Regions from separate parts of the Pseudomonas sp. Stari2 genome, predicted to be linked through region 1. Evidence: predicted binding sites of a transcription regulator. Region 1 holds the regulator's gene; the other holds the start of a gene.

Region 1 (9,522 bases):
CACCCTGGCCAAGCTGGCTGCCCGTTATGTGCTCAAGTACGGCGCGCAGAACATTGCGCTGGTGAGCATGGACAGTTTCCGCATCGGCGCTCAGGAACAGCTGAAAACCCTGGGCCGGATCCTCAATGTGTCGGTGACCCACGTCGACCCGGGCCAGTCCCTGGTGCAGGCGCTGGATCCACTGCTGCGCAAACGCGTGGTGCTGATCGATACCGCCGGCCTGCAGGCCAGCGATCCGGCACTGCGCATGCAGCTGGAAAGTCTGGCCGGTCGTGGCATTCGGTCGAAAAATTATCTGGTGCTGGCAACCACCAGCCAGAAACAGGTTCTAACCGCCGCTTATCACAGTTACAAGCGTTGCGGGCTCGCCGGGTGCATCCTGACTAAACTGGATGAGACGGCCAGCCTTGGCGAAGTGCTGAGTCTGGCGATCAGTCATGAACTGCCGGTCGCCTACCTGACCGATGGCCCCCGGATTCCGGATGATCTGCATCTGCCGCGCCGTCATCAATTGGTCAGCCGCGCCGTCAGCGTGCAAATGCAGGAAGAACCCAGCGAAGAAGCCATGGCTGACATGTTCGCTGATATCTACCACAGCCCGACCAAGCAGGTTGGCTGAGGTAATGAACAGTTTTTGTACCTACATCGATGGTCTGCCACGCATTGTTCCGGTTGTGAACGCGCAGCCAGTAATGTGGCCTCCGTCTATGCAAGACAAGGTAAAGAAATAACATGGGCAGCATGCATCCCGTACAGGTGATCGCGGTGACCGGCGGCAAAGGTGGCGTCGGCAAGACTAACGTGTCAGTGAACTTGTCCCTGGCGCTGGCAGAGCTTGGCCGTCGGGTCATGCTGCTGGACGCCGACCTGGGTCTGGCGAACGTCGACGTTCTGCTGGGCCTCACGCCCAAACGTACCCTGGCCGATGTGATCGAGGGCCGCTGCGAGCTGCGCGACGTGCTGTTGCAAGGTCCCGGCGGGATCCGCATCGTGCCGGCCGCTTCTGGCACCCAGAGCATGGTTCATCTGAGTCCGGCCCAGCATGCCGGCCTGATCCAGGCGTTCAGCGATATCGGCGACAATCTCGATGTGTTGGTGATCGACACCGCTGCGGGTATCGGTGACTCGGTAGTCAGTTTTGTTCGCGCTGCGCAAGAAGTGTTGCTGGTGGTCTGCGACGAGCCGACCTCGATTACCGACGCCTACGCGCTGATCAAACTGCTGAACCGCGATTACGGCATGAACCGCTTCCGCGTCCTGGCCAACATGGCCCAGAGCCCGCAGGAAGGTCGCAATCTGTTCGCCAAGTTGACCAAGGTCACGGATCGCTTCCTTGACGTCGCCCTACAATACGTCGGCGCGGTGCCTTACGACGAAAGCGTGCGCAAGGCGGTGCAGAAGCAGCGTGCGGTCTATGAAGCTTTCCCGCGTTCCAAGTGCGCACTGGCGTTCAAGGCGATCGCACAGAAGGTCGACACCTGGCCGCTGCCCGCCAACCCGCGCGGCCACCTCGAATTTTTCGTCGAGCGCCTCGTGCAGCAAACGGCAGGACCTGTGCTATGACCGCCAGCGGTATGAATTTCTACAAGAAGTCGGCACGTGACGCGCAGTACGAACTGATCGAGCGTTACGCGCCACTGGTCAAACGCATTGCTTACCACTTGCTGGCGCGATTGCCTGCCAGTGTGCAGGTCGAAGACCTGATCCAGGCCGGGATGATCGGCCTGCTCGAAGTCTCGACCAAATACGACGCCAGCAAAGGCGCCAGTTTCGAAACGTACGCGGGCATCCGGATCCGCGGCGCCATGCTCGATGAAGTACGCAAGGGGGACTGGGCACCACGCTCGGTTCACCGTAACACCCGTATGGTCAGCGACGCGATTCGCTCGATTGAAGCTAAAACCGGCCGTGACGCTAAAGATCACGAGGTTGCGGCCGAACTCCAATTGAGTCTCGACGATTACTACGGGATTTTGAATGACACCCTGGGCAGCCGACTGTTCAGTTTCGACGACCTGTTGCAGGACGGCGAACACGAAGGGCTGCACGAGGATGGCGCCAGTGCTCATCTTGAGCCGTCGCGCGATCTGGAAGATGAGCGCTTCCAGGCTGCGTTGGCGGACGCGATTGCCAATTTGCCGGAGCGTGAGCGACTGGTGTTGGCGCTGTACTACGACGAAGAGCTGAACCTCAAGGAAATCGGTGAAGTCCTTGGCGTCAGTGAATCGCGGGTCAGCCAGTTACATAGCCAGTGCGCGGCCCGCTTGCGGGGGCGTTTGGGGGAGTGGCGAGCGCGCTGAAGGCAGTGTGGGGACGCTGCGAACGAGGCTGGTGCGGTGGTGAACGGCACCGGTCTTGCTCTGTTGTGCTCCAGACAGTCATCGAGTGTTTTGCCGGATTGATTGAAATGGCGCGTCCAGGTGCTGGGCGCGTTTAAGACTGCTTGGAGGTCGAATTGAACAAAGACATGAAAATCCTCATCGTTGATGACTTCTCAACGATGCGGCGGATCATCAAGAACCTGTTGCGTGACCTCGGGTTCACCAACACCGTTGAAGCCGACGATGGCACCACTGCCATTCCGGTACTCAACAGCGGCAGCATCGACTTTCTGGTGACCGACTGGAACATGCCTGGCATGACCGGTATCGACTTGCTGCGTCACGTGCGCGCCGATGAAAAACTCAAGCACCTGCCAGTGCTGATGGTGACTGCTGAAGCCAAGCGCGAGCAGATCATCGAAGCGGCCCAGGCCGGTGTTAACGGCTACGTGGTCAAACCTTTCACGGCTCAGGCGCTGAAAGAAAAAATCGAGAAGATTTTCGAACGCATCGGCTGATGACGCGCGGGGGAGCTATGGAGCATAAAGAATCTTCACAGGGCGACTTCGAGTCGACGCTGAAAAAACACGCGGTCGAACTGGTCGAAAGCCTTGAAAAAGGCAGGTTCGGCGACGCTGTGCAACTGATCCATGAGCTCAATCAGACCCGTGACCGTGGCCTGTACCAGGAAGTCGGCAAGCTCACGCGCGAACTGCACAGTGCAATCGTCAACTTCCAGATCGACCCGCACATGCCGCAGGCCGAGGAAGTGTCGCAGATCACTGATGCGACCGAGCGCCTGAGCTATGTGGTCAAGCTGACCGAAGCGGCGGCCAACCGCACCATGGACCTGGTGGAAAGCGCCACGCCGGTGGTCAATGGTCTGGCTGACGAAGCCCAGGCATTGAGTGCCGACTGGGGACGCTTCATGCGTCGTGAAGTCGGGGCTGAGGAGTTCCGCGAGCTGGCGCGTCGGGTCGACGGTTTTCTGACACGCAGCAGCACCGACAACCGCGCAGTGTCGAGCAACCTCAACGACATTCTGCTGGCCCAGGATTACCAGGACCTCACAGGTCAAGTGATCAAGCGCGTGACCCAGTTGGTCACCGAAGTCGAAAGCAATCTGCTCAAACTCGTGCTCATGGCCAGCCAGGTGGACCGCTTTGCGGGCATCGAACATGACCGTGCTGCAATGCTCGCTGAAAAAGATCCACAAAAACATCTCTCGCAGGGTGAAGGTCCGCAGATTCATGCCGATAAACGAGAAGACGTTGTGTCCGGTCAGGACGATGTGGACGATTTGTTATCCAGCCTTGGATTTTAGTTTTCTGGGTTTTTAGACCTGTAGGAGCACCCCATTAATGAGCTTCGGCGCCGATGAAGAGATCCTTCAGGATTTCCTGGTTGAGGCCGGCGAGATTCTTGAGCAACTGTCCGAACAACTGGTCGAGCTGGAAAGCCGCCCGGATGACGCAGATCTGCTCAACGCAATTTTTCGCGGTTTCCACACTGTAAAAGGGGGCGCCGGCTTCCTTCAGCTCAATGAGCTGGTGGAGTGCTGTCACATCGCCGAAAACGTGTTCGACATCCTGCGCAAGGGTGAGCGTCGTGTAGATGCAGAACTGATGGACGTGGTGCTCGAAGCGCTGGACGCGGTGAACAGCATGTTCAGCGAAGTCCGCGATCGCAGCCCGATCACCGCTGCAACCCCGGAACTGCTGGCCGCCCTGGCGCGTCTGGCCGAACCGCAATCGGCGGATGAAGCCCCGGCTTCGCCCGTGGCCGAGATGATCGAAGAGCTGGTCGTTGAAAACGAAACCGGCGACTCCGGCGACATCACCGATAACGAATTTGAACAGTTGCTGGACTCGCTGAACGCCGTCAAGGCCGAAGCCGAAGCCCCCGCGCCTGCCTCCAGCGAAGCGGCCAGCGATGAAATCACCGATGCCGAATTCGAGTCGCTGCTCGACCAGTTGCACGGCAAGGGCCAGTTCGCGGCCGACGCCGTGGCACCGGCGGCCGCTGCGCCTGCGACTCCGGCGGCGGGCGACAGCTCGGACATTACCGACGACGAATTCGAAGCCTTGCTCGATCAGTTGCACGGCAAGGGCAACTTTGCCGTCGATGCGCTGGAGTCGGCCATTGCTTCCGTCCCTGCGAATGCAAGTGCTGCCCCGGCAGCGGCGGCGGCCGGTAGTGATCTGATCACCGACCACGAGTTTGAATCGCTGCTCGACGATCTGCATGGCAAAGGCAAGTTCACTGACGTCAACACCGGAGCCGTCGTGACTGCCGGCAATGCCTCGGCTGTTGCGACGCCGGCTGCGAAGACGCCAGCCACTGCGGCAAAACCTGTTGCAAAAGCGCCTGAGCCTAAAACCGAACCGGCCAAACCGGCTGCCGCTGCTGCACCGGCTCCGGCCCGTGCACCGGCGACGCCACCACCGGAAAAACCGGCGAGTGAAGCCGAGACCACCGTGCGTGTGGACACCGCGCGTCTCGACGAAATCATGAACATGGTCGGCGAGCTGGTACTGGTGCGTAACCGTCTGGTGCGTCTGGGCCTGAACAGCGGCGACGAGTCGATGCAGAAGGCCGTGTCGAACCTCGATGTGGTCACCGCCGACTTGCAGACCGCTGTCATGAAGACCCGGATGCAGCCGATCAAGAAAGTCTTCGGCCGCTTCCCGCGACTGGTTCGCGACCTCGCGCGTCAGCTCAAGAAAGAAATCAACCTGGAACTGGTGGGTGAAGAGACCGACCTCGACAAGAACCTCGTCGAGGCACTGGCCGACCCGCTGGTCCACTTGGTGCGCAACGCGGTCGACCACGGCATCGAGTCGCCGGAAGAACGCGAAGCCTCGGGCAAGGCCCGTGGCGGCAAGGTGATCCTGGCTGCTGAACAGGAAGGCGACCACATCCTGCTGTCGATCTCCGACGACGGCAAAGGCATGGACCCGAACGTCCTGCGCGCCATCGCCGTGAAACGCGGTGTGATGGACAAGGATGCCGCCGACCGCCTGAGCGACACCGAATGCTACAACCTGATCTTCGCCCCGGGCTTCTCGACCAAGACCGAGATCTCCGACGTGTCCGGCCGCGGTGTCGGCATGGACGTGGTGAAGACCAAGATTTCCCAGCTCAACGGTTCGATCAACATCTATTCGACCAAGGGCGCCGGCTCGAAAATCGTCATCAAGGTGCCGCTGACGCTGGCGATCATGCCGACCCTGATGGTGATGCTCGGCAACCAGGCGTTCGCGTTCCCGCTGGTGAACGTCAACGAAATCTTCCACCTCGACCTGTCGACCACCAACGTGGTGGATGGCCAGGAAGTGGTGATCGTGCGGGACAAGGCGCTGCCATTGTTCTACCTCAAGCGCTGGCTGGTCAGCTCCGCCGCTCACGAAGAGCAGCGCGAAGGCCATGTGGTGATCCTTTCGGTGGGCACCCAGCGGATCGGCTTCGTCGTCGATCAACTGGTCGGCCAGGAAGAAGTGGTCATCAAGCCATTGGGCAAAATGCTGCAGGGAACCCCGGGCATGTCCGGCGCCACCATTACCGGTGACGGCCGCATTGCACTGATTCTCGATGTTCCAAGCATGCTCAAGCGTTACGCCGCGCGGCGTATTTGAATCCGGGGCAGCGGAGCGACAACGTCCCGCTGCACCTAATGGAGTGTTTATGGCAGTCAAAGTCCTGGTGGTGGACGATTCGGGTTTTTTCCGCCGCCGCGTCTCGGAAATTCTTTCAGCGGATCCGAGCATCCAGGTTGTCGGTACGGCAACCAACGGTAAAGAGGCGATCGATCAGGCCCTGGCCCTCAAGCCGGACGTGATCACCATGGACTACGAGATGCCGATGATGGACGGCATCACGGCCGTGCGGCACATCATGCAGCGCTGCCCGACCCCTGTGTTGATGTTCTCCTCGCTGACTCATGAAGGTGCCCGGGTAACTCTGGATGCGCTGGATGCTGGCGCGGTGGATTTCCTGCCGAAGAATTTCGAAGACATCTCCCGTAATCCGGAGAAGGTCAAGCAACTGCTGTGCGAGAAGGTTCACAGCATCTCGCGCAGTAACCGTCGTTTCAGTGCCTACAGTGCCCCGGCGCCTGCCGCTGCACCTGCACCTGCACCTGCGCCGACTCCGGCAGCAGCGCCGTCGAGTTTTGGCAGCCACGGTGCTCCGGCTCGTCCGGCACCTGCGCCTGCACCGGCTCGCGTTCCGGCTGCCAGTGCTTCGTCGCCTGCTCCGAAACGCAAGGCCTACAAGCTGGTGGCGATCGGCACCTCGACCGGTGGCCCGGTTGCGCTGCAGCGGGTTCTGACCCAGTTGCCGGCCAACTTCCCGGCGCCGATCGTGCTGATCCAGCACATGCCGGCAGCCTTCACCAAGGCCTTCGCCGAGCGTCTGGACAAGCTGTGCCGCATCAGTGTCAAGGAGGCCGAGGATGGCGACATCCTGCGTCCGGGTCTGGCGCTGCTGGCACCGGGTGGCAAGCAGATGATGATCGACGGCCGTGGCGCAGTGAAAATCCTGCCGGGCGATGAGCGTCTGAACTACAAGCCTTGCGTGGACATCACCTTCGGTTCTGCGGCGAAATCCTACAGCGACAAAGTTCTGGCGGTCGTACTGACCGGCATGGGCGCCGACGGTCGCGAAGGCGCGCGTCTGCTCAAACAGGGCGGCAGCACCGTCTGGGCCCAGGATGAAGCCAGTTGCGTGATCTACGGCATGCCGATGGCGATCGTCAAGGCTGACCTCGCGGATGCGGTGTACGGTCTGGACGATATCGGCAAGCACATCGTCGAGGCGTGTATCTGATGGATGTTCTAAGCCTTATCGGGATCATCATGGCGTTTGTCGCCATCATCGGCGGCAATTTCCTTGAAGGCGGTCACCTCGGCGCACTGGCCAACGGCCCGGCGGCGCTGATCGTGCTCGGCGGGACCATCGGTGCCGCCTTGCTGCAATCGCCGATGAGCGCGTTCAAGCGTGCCATGCAGATTCTGGCCTGGATCTTTTTCCCGCCGCGTGTGGATCTGGCCGGCGGCATCGACCGCGTCGTTAACTGGAGCCTCACCGCACGCAAGGAAGGCCTGCTGGGCCTGGAAGGCGTGGCGGATGCCGAACCCGACGCCTACTCGCGCAAGGGCCTGCAACTGCTGGTCGACGGCGCCGAGCCGGAAGCGATCCGCAGCATTCTCGAAGTGGATTTCTACACCCAGGAAGCCCGCGACATCGAAGCCGCGAAGGTTTTTGAAAGCATGGGCGGCTACGCGCCGACCATCGGTATCATCGGTGCGGTGATGGGCCTGATCCACGTGATGGGCAACCTGGCCGATCCGTCGCAACTGGGCAACGGCATCGCCGTGGCATTCGTCGCCACCATCTACGGTGTGGCCAGCGCCAACCTGGTGTTGCTGCCGGTCGCCGCCAAGCTCAAGTCAATTGCGTTGCGGCAGTCGCGTTATCGCGAAATGTTGTTGGAAGGTATTTTGTCGATCGCTGAAGGTGAAAACCCACGCTCCATCGAGTTGAAGCTTCAGGGCTTCATGGATTAAGGGACTAACCTCATGGCACGTCGTCGCCAGCATGAAGAGCACGTAAACCATGAACGTTGGCTGGTTTCCTACGCCGACTTCATCACCTTGCTCTTTGCCTTTTTCGTGGTGATGTACTCCATCTCGTCGATCAACGAAGGCAAGTACAAGGTCATCTCCGAAGCGTTGATCGGAGTCTTCACCGACTCCGACCGCTCGCTCAAGCCGATCCCGATCGGTGAAGAACGCCCGAAGACCGTGACCCCGGCCAAGCCGCTGGTCAAGGACAGTGAGCAGGTCGATGCCGGCATCGCCGGGGCCAGCGATCCGCTGAAAAGCATCGCCGACGATATCAGCGCCGCGTTCGGCGACCTGATCGCGAGCAACCAGATGACCGTGCGCGGCAACGAGCTGTGGGTCGAGATCGAACTCAACTCCAGCCTGTTGTTCGGTAGCGGCGACGCCATGCCGAGCGACATCGCGTTCAACATCATCGACAAGGTTGCGGCGATCCTCAAACCGTTCGACAACCCGATTCACGTCGAAGGCTTCACCGACGACCAGCCGATCCGCACCGCGCAGTACCCGACCAACTGGGAGCTGTCTTCGGCGCGTTCGGCGAGCATCGTGCGCATGCTGGCGATGCAGGGCGTCAACCCTGGCCGCATGGCTTCGGTGGGTTATGGCGAATTTCAGCCGGTGGCCAACAACGCCACCGCCGAAGGCCGGGCGAAGAACCGTCGCGTCGTGCTGGTGGTGTCGCGCAATCTCGATGTTCGTCGCAGCCTGACCGGCACCGGGACCGCCAATGCAACACCGGACGCTGCGTTGAAGCGTGCTGGCACACAAACTGCACCGACCCCGGTCAAGACGCCGGGACGCGAGAGTGCCGTCAATTCTCCGTCGCCCGCATTAATACGCTGAGCCATGTCTCGGCCGAGCATCTCGGCCGGGAGGAACAATCCGAATGAGAGTCTGGGCAGTCGCCAATCAAAAGGGTGGTGTTGGTAAAACCACTTCTTCCATCGCTTTAGCCGGTTTGCTGGCAGAGGCGGGCAAACGCGTGGTCGTGGTCGATCTCGACCCGCACGGCTCGATGACCAGCTATTTCGGTTACGACCCCGACAGCCTGGAACACAGCAACTACGACCTGTTCCTGCACAAGGGCAGTGTGCCGCAGGGCCTGCCGGGCCAGTTGCTGCTGTCCACCAGCGACGAGCGCATTTCCCTGTTGCCGTCCAGCACCGCGCTGGCCACCCTCGAGCGTCAGTCGCCGGGGCAGAGTGGCCTGGGCCTGGTGATCGCCAAGAGTCTGGCGCAGCTGTGGCAGGACTTCGATTACGCGATCATCGACAGCCCGCCGTTGCTCGGTGTGCTGATGGTCAACGCCCTCGCCGCGAGCCAGCAACTGGTGATTCCGGTGCAGACCGAACACCTGGCCGTCAAAGGCCTGGAGCGCATGGTCAACACCCTGGCGATGATCAACCGTTCGCGCAAACAGGCGCTGCCGTTCAGCATTGTGCCGACCCTGTTCGACCGCCGCACCCAGGCGTCGATGGGCACCTTGCGCGTGCTGCGCGACAAATTCCCCGACGAGATCTGGCAGGGTTACATCCCGGTCGATACCCGTCTGCGCGACGCCAGCCGTGCCGGTG
Region 2 (9,522 bases), 1.4 Mb from region 1:
GTCACTGGGAAGCTCCGGTACAGCGCTACGTTTCGGAACTGCTGGCCGGTGAAGAAGGCCCGCTGAAAAAGAACTACAACATGCGTTGGGTCGCGGCGATGGTTGCCGACGTGCACCGCATCCTGACCCGTGGCGGTCTGTTCATGTACCCGCGCGACAGCCGCGAGCCGTCCAAGCCAGGCAAACTGCGCCTGATGTACGAAGCCAACCCGATGTCGTTCCTGGTGGAACAGGCGGGCGGCGCTTCCACCGACGGTCACCAGCGCATCCTCGACATCCAGCCTGAAGGCCTGCACCAGCGCGTAGCGGTGTTCCTCGGCTCGAAAGAAGAAGTCGCCCGCGCCACGGCTTACCACAAGGAATAAACCATGACCGCGCCTTGGCAGCCGTTGCTCGATTGGTGGTTCGGTCATGCCGAGTCAGCGACTGAAGTGACGGCGCAACAGGGCAGGTTGTGGTTCGGCAAGAAAGACAGTCAGGACCTCGAAGCGCGTGAGCGTTTCGGGGTCTTTGTCGATCAGGCCCTCGCCGGCGGATTGACCGAGTGGACGCAACGTCCCGAAGGTTGGCTGGCGCTGGTGCTGCTGCTCGACCAACTCCCGCGAATGATCTTTCGCGATACACCCAAGGCTTTTTCCGGCGATCTGCGGGCGCAGAAACTGGTCGCCCAAGGCATTGCGGCGGATTTCGACCGGCAGTTGAAACCGATTCAGCGACTCTTCATCTACCTCGTCTTCGAACACTGCGAAAACCTCGCTGTGCAGAATGAAGCCGTCTCGCGATTCATCGAATTGGTGGCTGAACAGCCGGAGGCGGAGCGTGGGGTGTTTGCCGACAACCTGGATTATGCCGAGCGGCACCAGCGGGTGATTGCGCGGTTTGGGCGGTTTCCGCATCGCAATGCGGTGTTGGGGCGGGAGTCTACGGCGCAGGAATTGGAGTTTCTCAAACAGCCTGGGTCAAGTTTCTAGCTTGTCCGCGTCCACTTATCCAATTCAAGAAACAAGTCTTCAACGTCTCTGTACTTTTCTTGATCAATTTCGTCGGCACCCAATGCAAGGATTGCCAATAAAGTAGTTTGATCTGAATCCGTGCAATTGTGATTTTTGTTCATTGGCCAAATTTCCTTGCGAATCGCGGATTACATTTCCGGCCTTCTGTGTCATGTATACCGCTATCGCGGGCAAGCCCGCTCCCACAGTGTTTGATGTGAGACACAAATTGTGTGAACACACATTACCTGTGGGAGCTACGGTGCGACGACTCGACTTGCCAGCGATGAGGTCAGTAACCGCGCCTCAGATCCGGAAGCTACCCACCAACTGTTTCAACCGCGCCGCCTGCTGCTCAAGATCCGCACAAGCGCGCAACGTCGCCTGCAGGTTCTCCACACCTTCCTGGTTCAGCGTGTTGATCTCGTTGATATCCACGTTGATCGACTCGACCACCGCTGTCTGCTCTTCGGTCGCGGTCGCCACCGACTGGTTCATGCCGTCGATCTCGCCGATGCGCTGGGTCACGCTTTCCAGACGCTCGCCGGCCTGATTGGCAATGCCGACGCTGCTTTCGCTCTCGCGTTGGCTCTCGGTCATGATGCCGACGGCCTGACGTGCGCCGACCTGCAGTTCTTCGATCATGCTTTGCACTTGCTGCGCCGAATCCTGGGTGCGGTGTGCCAGGTTGCGCACTTCGTCGGCCACCACGGCGAAACCACGACCGGCCTCACCGGCACGGGCCGCTTCGATGGCGGCGTTGAGCGCCAGCAGGTTGGTCTGCTGGGAGATGCTGGTGATCACTTCCAGAATCTGCCCGATGTTCACGGTGTTGCTGTTCAAGGTTTCGATGTTGCCGCAGGAGTCGCTGATCTTCGCCGACAGTTGCTGCATGGCGTGGATGGTTTTATCCACAACCTGCTGGCCGTCTTCGGCCAGGCTGCGTGCGTCGCTGGAGTGTTGCGAGGCGAGGGCGGCGTTCTGGGCGATTTCCTGGGCGGCGGCGCCGAGCTGATTGATTGCAGCGGCCACGCTGTTGGTGCGCGAGGCCTGTTGGTCGGAATTGAACATCGACGAGTTGGACGCCGCGACCACGCGCAGGGCGACTTCGTTGACCTGCCCGGTGGCCGAGGACACTTCGCGGATCGAGGTGTGGATACGCTCGACGAAACGGTTGAACGACAACCCCAGCGCACCGAACTCGTCGTGGCCGTGGATGGTCAGGCGTTTGGTCAGGTCGCCTTCGCCTTCGGCGATGTCATGCATGGCGCGGCCCATGGTCAGCAGCGGTTGCATCAGCACGCGGATCAGCATGCCGAGCAGGGCGATGATGATCACCACGGCGATGACCATGGCGATCAGCGCCGATGTGCGGAACTCGCTGAGCATCGAGAACGCGGTGTCCTTGTCCAGCACCAGACCCACGTACCAGTCGGCCGATGGCACGCCGTTGACGCGGGTGAAGGAGATCAGTTGGGTCTTGCCGTCGAACTCGACTTCCTTCAGGCCCGGGCTGACTTTTGGTGCACCGTTGGGATAGGCCTCGGCCAGGGTCTTGAGCACCAGTTTGCTGTCCGGGTGGATCAGGATCTTGCCGTCGGCGCTGACGATGAACGCGTGGCCGTGGCCACCGAAGTTCAGCGAGTTGATGATCGCGCTGACACTCGACAGATCAATGTCGGCACCGGCCACACCAATCATCTGGCCCTGGCGCTGTACCGGAGTGGCAACGGTAATCACCAGTTTGCCTGACGAGGCGGCGATGTACGGTTCGGTGACGATGGTCTGCTGGGCGCTGTTCGCGGCTTTGTACCAGCCACGGGCGCGCGGGTCGTAGTCCGGTGCGCGGTTGCCGGCCGGGATCGAGAACATCACACCGTCGGCGCCGCCGAAGTAGCTGAGCTGGAAATTGCCGGTGTAGGCGGGCAGGTCGATGATGCGCTTAAGACTGGCCGGGGCGTTGCCGTCGGCGACAACCTGCTGCGACATCGATTGCAGCAACTGGATGCGGCTTTCCAGCCAGGTCTGGATGTTGCTGGTGGTCAGGCTGCCCAGTTCCTGCATGGCCGCTTCGGTACTGGTTTGCAGGGCTTCGCGTTGTCGATAGTCGTTGAACAAAATGAAACAGGCGAACGCTACGGCCACCACGAGGGCAGCAGCCAACAAGATCTTGTGGCTGAATTTCATGTTTCTGGTCATTAAGTGAGCTACCGCGAAGGGGCTGGTCAAGAAAGGGCGGCAATTTGCCACACTCTCGGGCTTTGCGCTGCTCTTATTTCGACCGCCGCGTGACAAAGATGAGGACGCTTTTGTTAAAGGCGACGAAATGCTCAATAGCCTTACAAAGTGTCTGATTTACCGATGAATGCCGGACGAGCGGGCGAACAAATAGCCAGTCCCCCAGGGAACCAGACAGGGGTTTTCTCTTCTAAGCTTCTGGTTGGCGCCAGGCCATCCCCCTTCCGTTCCAGGAGTTACACCATGTCGCTGCGATCTATCGCCCTTCTGTCGTTTTGCGTGCTGTTGGCCGCATGCAGCAAGGTCAATCAGGAAAACTACTCCAAGCTCTCGGCCGGCATGGCCAAGGCCGAAGTGGAGACGCTGCTCGGCAAGCCTACCGATTGCTCGGGCGCGCTCGGCATGTCCAGTTGCACCTGGGGCGACAAGAACAGCTTTATCAGCGTGCAGTACGCCGGTGACAAAGTGTTGATGTTTTCCGGCCAAGGCCTGAAGTAAACCGGGGCTACGCGCCCACGGGAGAAAAACAATGAAGCGGTTATTGCTTGTCCTTTTTGCCGGCCTGGTATTGGCCGGCTGCGCCACGACCGGTGAAGATCCGCTGGCGCCCAAGACAGTCCACAGCGTCAACCTCAAGCGTTACCAGGGCACCTGGTACGAATTGGCACGACTGCCGATGTATTTCCAGCGCAACTGCGCACAATCCGAAGCCCGTTACACGCTCGAATCGGACGGCAACCTGGGCGTATTCAACCGTTGCCTGACCAAGGACTGGCAATGGGAAGAGGTCAAGGGCACGGCTTATCCACAGGTGCCGGGTAAAACCGACAAATTGTGGGTCGAGTTCGACACCTGGTTCTCGCGGCTGATTCCGGGTTCGGCCAAGGGCCAATACTGGGTGCTGTACGTCAGTGACGACTACAAGACCGCCATTGTTGGTGACCCGAGCCGACGTTACCTGTGGCTGCTGTCCCGCACCCCGACTGTCAACGGTGTGGTGCGCGAGGAGCTGTTGAGCAAGGCGCGTCAGCAGGGTTACGACACCACGCGGTTGATCTGGCGGGCGTCGGATCAGCAGATGGCCAAGACGTCCAACTGACGCGCAACAAAAAACCTGTGGAGGTAGCCCTCCACAGGTTTTTTTGTGTCAGCCCAAAAGCTCTCGCAGCACCTGGGTGAAGGCGCGATTGCTGTCCTCTTCCCCGGCATGGTGCCCGTCACGTACGACCCACTGACCGTTGACCAGCACGTCACGCACCTGACGGTCGCCACCGGCAAACAGCCAGCGGTTGAGGATCCCGTCACCGCTGGCCGTGGCCAGGTACGGATCGCTGCCATCGAGCACAATCCAGTCGGCGCGTTTGCCGACTTCCAGCGCGCCGATCGGCTGGCCCAGCGCCTGAGCGCCACCGTCCAGTGCGGCGTCATACAACGTGCGACCAACCATCGGTTGATCCGCGCCATACAAGCGATTGCGTCGCTGATCGCGCAGACGCTGGCCGTATTCCAGCCAACGCAGTTCTTCCACCACACTCAACGACACATGGCTGTCGGAACCGATGCCCATGCGTCCGCCCTGAGCGAGGAAATCCACCGCCGGGAAAATCCCGTCGCCGAGGTTGGCCTCGGTGGTCAGGCACAGGCCGGCAATGGCGCGACTCTTGGCCATCAGCGTGACTTCTTCCGGATTGGCGTGGGTCGCGTGCACCAGGCACCAGCGCTGATCGACTTCGGTGTTTTCATACAGCCATTGCAGCGGACGGCGACCGCTCCAGCTCAGGCAGTCGTCGACTTCCTTCTGCTGTTCGGCGATGTGGATATGTACCGGGCATTGCTTGTCGCTGGCCGCCAGCACTTCGCTGATCTGCTGCGGGGTAACCGCGCGCAACGAGTGGAAACACAATCCCAGCGACTGAGCCTTCTGCTGCGCCAGCAACGGTTGCAGGCGTGATTGCAGTTTCAGGTAGTTTTCGGTGCTGTTGATGAAGCGGCGCTGGCCCTCGTTCGGCGTCTGGCCACCGAAACCGCTGTGGCTGTAGAGCACCGGCAACAGCGTCAAACCGATGCCGGCGGAGCTGGCGGCCTGGCTGATGCGCAACGCCAGCTCGGCCGGATCGGCGTACGGCTGCCCGTTGTGATCGTGATGGACGTAATGGAATTCGGCGACCGAGGTGTAACCGACCTTGAGCATTTCGATGTACAGCTGACGGGCGATCACGCCGAGCTGGTCCGGGCTGATTTTTCCGACGAGCCGGTACATCAGATCGCGCCAGGTCCAGAAACTGTCATTGGGATTGCCGGCCACTTCTGCCAACCCGGCCATCGCTCGCTGGAACGCGTGGGAGTGCAGATTCGGCATGCCCGGCAGCAGCGGACCGCTCAGCCGTTCGGCGCCATCTGCAGTGGAATCGGCCTGGATTCGGGTCAACACGCCATCGGCGCTGACCTCGAGACGTACATTGTTGGCCCATCCGTTAGGCAGCAGCGCGCGTTCGGCAAAGAAGGCGGACATGGTTCAGCACCCCATCGTGTGTTATTTGTATATACATATACAGACGTTTGCCTGCCCGGTAAACTCCGGCAAGCTAGCAACCTTATCCAATGAACAGGGATCCATCGTGCCGACTCCGCCTCCAGTTTCTCCGTTGGCCGCGAACATGGGCGACAGTCCGGCGCCCTTGTACGCCCGCGTCAAACAGATGATCACCCAGCAGATAGACAGTGGTAACTGGCCGCCGCATTACCGCGTGCCGTCGGAAAGCGAGCTGGTCAGCCAATTGGGCTTCAGCCGCATGACCATCAACCGCGCGCTGCGCGAGATGACCGCCGACGGTTTGCTGGTGCGCATGCAAGGTGTCGGCACGTTCGTCGCCGAACCGAAGAGCCAGTCCGCGCTGTTCGAGGTGCACAACATCGCCGATGAAATCGCCTCCCGTGGCCATCGCCACACCTGCCAGGTGATTACCCTGGAAGAAGAGGCCGCCGGTTCCGAGCGCGCCCTGGCCCTGGACATGCGCGAAGGGCAGAAGGTATTCCATTCGCTGATCGTGCATTACGAAAACGATATTCCGGTGCAAATTGAAGACCGCTTCGTCAACGCGCTGGTCGCTCCGGAATACCTCAAGCAGGACTTCACCCTGCAGACGCCTTACGCCTATCTCAACCAGGTCGCGCCGCTGACCGAAGGCGAACATGTGGTCGAAGCGATCCTCGCCGAGCCGTCCGAATGCAAATTGCTGCAGATCGAAAAAGGCGAGCCGTGCCTGCTGATCCGTCGCCGCACCTGGTCGGGCCGTCAGCCGGTGACGGCGGCGCGCCTGATCCACCCCGGTTCCCGTCATCGTCTGGAAGGTCGGTTCCATAAATGAAAGAGTTGAAGGTTTTACGCGCCGAAGGCTACCCGCGCATGCCGTGGAAAAACGGCGGCGGCAGCACCGAGGAAATCACCCGTGACGCCGGTGCCGGCCTCGACGGTTTCGGCTGGCGCCTGTCGATTGCCGATATCGCCGAATCCGGTGGCTTCTCGACGTTCTCCGGTTATCAACGGGTGATCACGGTGTTGCAGGGCGACGGCATGACCTTGTGTGTCGACGGTGACGACACTCGGCCGCTGTTACCCCTCGACCCGTTTGCCTTCAGCGGTGAAAGCCAGGTGTCCTGTACCTTGCTCGGAGGGGCGATTCGCGACTTCAACCTGATCTATGCGCCGCAGCGATACAGCGCGCGTTTGCAATGGCTGGATGGCGAGCAGCGGTTTTTCAGCTCCGCCGGCACCGTTCTCGTCTTCAGTGTCAGCGAGTTGCTGCAAGTGCAGGTCGATGACAGTGCTACGCAACTTGGCCGACATGACTGCCTGCAACTGGACGGTAACACCGGTCTGGTGGAAATCACCGTCAACGCGGGCTGCTGTGTGATCGAACTGACTGCACGCTGATCCGAACCTTGAAAAGCCGCCGCTTTGGACAGCGCCTGTAAGGGCTGTTAAAAGCGGCGGCTTTTTTCATCCCGACGTTCCCGAACGCGCACCAACTTGTTACCGAACGCCCCAGCGTGGCGCAAAACCACGTTACTGAAACAGCCTTCCGCGTCTTCTAACCAACCCCGCGAAAAAAATCATACACGCCACAACCCTTGATTCAGGCGTCCTCCAGCTGTGCCCTGCATTTTTGTTGAACAGCCCTCCAACAAGTTGGCCGCCCGATTGCATATGCTTGTATGTACAAGTAAAGACGTATGCGTATGAGTCGTTAGAGATTCTCCGCAGCGTCCCTGATTCGCTTGTCGCGCATTGAAGCGCACAAGCCGCTTGCCCATCGCCAGGGTTGGTTTGAATTGATCGCTGAGGAGTCTTTTTCGTGACTGACGCAAAAACTACTAAATTCCGTGACGTCGAAATCCGCGCCGCCCGCGGCAACAAGCTGACCGCCAAGAGCTGGCTGACCGAAGCGCCGCTGCGCATGCTGATGAACAACCTCGACCCGGAAGTGGCCGAGAACCCGAAAGAACTGGTGGTTTACGGTGGCATCGGTCGCGCCGCGCGTAACTGGGAGTGCTACGACAAGATCGTCGAAAGCCTGACCAATCTGAATGATGACGAGACCCTGCTGGTGCAATCCGGCAAGCCGGTCGGCGTGTTCAAGACCCACAGCAACGCCCCGCGTGTGCTGATCGCCAACTCCAACCTGGTGCCGCACTGGGCGACCTGGGAACACTTCAACGAACTCGACGCGAAAGGTCTGGCGATGTACGGCCAGATGACCGCCGGCAGCTGGATCTACATCGGCAGCCAGGGCATCGTGCAGGGCACCTACGAAACCTTCGTTGAAGCCGGTCGCCAGCATTACGACTCCAACCTCAAGGGCCGCTGGGTTCTGACCGCCGGCCTCGGTGGCATGGGCGGCGCCCAGCCTCTGGCTGCCACATTGGCCGGTGCTTGCTCGCTGAACATTGAATGCCAGCAGGTGAGCATCGATTTCCGCCTGAAAAGCCGTTACGTCGACGAACAGGCCAAAGACCTCGACGACGCCCTGGCGCGCATCGAGAAGTACACCAAAGAAGGCAAGGCGATCTCCATCGCCCTGCTGGGCAACGCCGCCGAAATCCTTCCGGAACTGGTCCGTCGCGGCGTGCGCCCGGACATGGTCACCGACCAGACCAGCGCCCACGACCCGCTCAACGGTTACCTGCCGGCCGGCTGGACCTGGGAGCAATACCGCGCCCGCGCCAAGACCGAACCGGCCGCTGTGATCAAGGCCGCCAAGCAATCGATGGCTGTTCACGTCAAAGCCATGCTGGACTTCCAGAAACAAGGCATCCCGACCTTCGACTACGGCAACAACATCCGCCAGATGGCGCAGGAAGAGGGGGTGGAAAACGCCTTCGACTTCCCGGGTTTCGTGCCGGCCTACATCCGTCCGCTGTTCTGCCGTGGCATCGGCCCGTTCCGTTGGGCGGCGCTGTCGGGTGATCCACAGGACATCTACAAGACCGACGCCAAGGTCAAGGAACTGATCCCGGACGACGCCCACCTGCACAACTGGCTGGACATGGCCCGCGAGCGCATCAGCTTCCAGGGTCTGCCGGCGCGGATCTGCTGGGTCGGCCTGGGCCAGCGCGCCAAGCTCGGTCTGGCGTTCAACGAAATGGTCCGTCGCGGCGAACTGTCGGCGCCGATCGTGATCGGTCGCGACCACCTCGACTCCGGCTCGGTCTCCAGCCCGAACCGCGAAACCGAATCGATGCAGGACGGCTCCGATGCCGTGTCCGACTGGCCACTGCTCAACGCCCTGCTCAACACCGCCAGCGGCGCGACCTGGGTCTCGCTGCACCACGGCGGCGGCGTCGGCATGGGCTTCTCCCAGCACTCGGGCATGGTGATCGTCTGCGACGGTACTGATGACGCGGCCGAGCGTATCGCTCGCGTGCTGCACAACGACCCGGGCACTGGCGTGATGCGCCACGCCGATGCCGGTTACCAGATCGCCATCGACTGTGCCAAGGAGCAAGGGCTGAACCTGCCGATGATCACCGGCAAATAAAAAACGGCGGGAGCGAGCACGCTCGCTCCCGCTCAAGCCAATACAACAAAACCCAGAACAATCCACAGAGGTTGAATCATGGCTGGCAACACCGATCGTGCAAGCAACAAACCGTTGATCGAAAGGCGTTCGATCGACTACATCCCGGAAGCGGAAAGACACGGTCGTCTATTCAGTCAGTTCACCCTGTGGATGGGTGCCAACCTGCAAATCACCGCGATTGTCACCGGGGCCCTGGCCGTGGTGCTGGGCGG

What was found. Region 1 encodes FliA, which starts transcription of late flagellar genes. Its sites were predicted from a motif close to CTAAAGTTTNNNNNNNNNNNGCCGNTAA; they were not measured.
Region 2: a site for FliA is predicted at 3,267-3,294, ahead of NH234_RS02695 (methyl-accepting chemotaxis protein). Genes of this name have one in related genera too.

The regions. Positions count from the first base shown of each region.
Region 1 is NZ_CP099760.1:1,992,906-2,002,427, forward strand. Features, by position in the region: gene flhF (flagellar biosynthesis protein FlhF) at 1-619, shown strand, start outside; gene fleN (flagellar synthesis regulator FleN) at 733-1,563, shown strand; gene fliA (RNA polymerase sigma factor FliA) at 1,560-2,300, shown strand; gene NH234_RS09165 (chemotaxis response regulator CheY) at 2,468-2,839, shown strand; gene NH234_RS09170 (protein phosphatase CheZ) at 2,857-3,645, shown strand; gene NH234_RS09175 (chemotaxis protein CheA) at 3,683-5,956, shown strand; gene NH234_RS09180 (chemotaxis response regulator protein-glutamate methylesterase) at 6,006-7,148, shown strand; gene NH234_RS09185 (flagellar motor protein) at 7,148-7,888, shown strand; gene motD (flagellar motor protein MotD) at 7,901-8,791, shown strand; gene NH234_RS09195 (ParA family protein) at 8,835-9,522, shown strand, end outside.
Region 2 is NZ_CP099760.1:598,703-608,224, forward strand. Features, by position in the region: gene NH234_RS02685 (class 1 fructose-bisphosphatase) at 1-365, shown strand, start outside; gene NH234_RS02690 (DUF924 family protein) at 369-971, shown strand; gene NH234_RS02695 (methyl-accepting chemotaxis protein) at 1,299-3,191, opposite strand; gene NH234_RS02700 (hypothetical protein) at 3,474-3,728, shown strand; gene NH234_RS02705 (lipocalin family protein) at 3,760-4,329, shown strand; gene NH234_RS02710 (formimidoylglutamate deiminase) at 4,378-5,742, opposite strand; gene hutC (histidine utilization repressor) at 5,888-6,598, shown strand; gene NH234_RS02720 (HutD family protein) at 6,595-7,164, shown strand; gene hutU (urocanate hydratase) at 7,586-9,268, shown strand; gene NH234_RS02730 (cytosine permease) at 9,347-9,522, shown strand, end outside.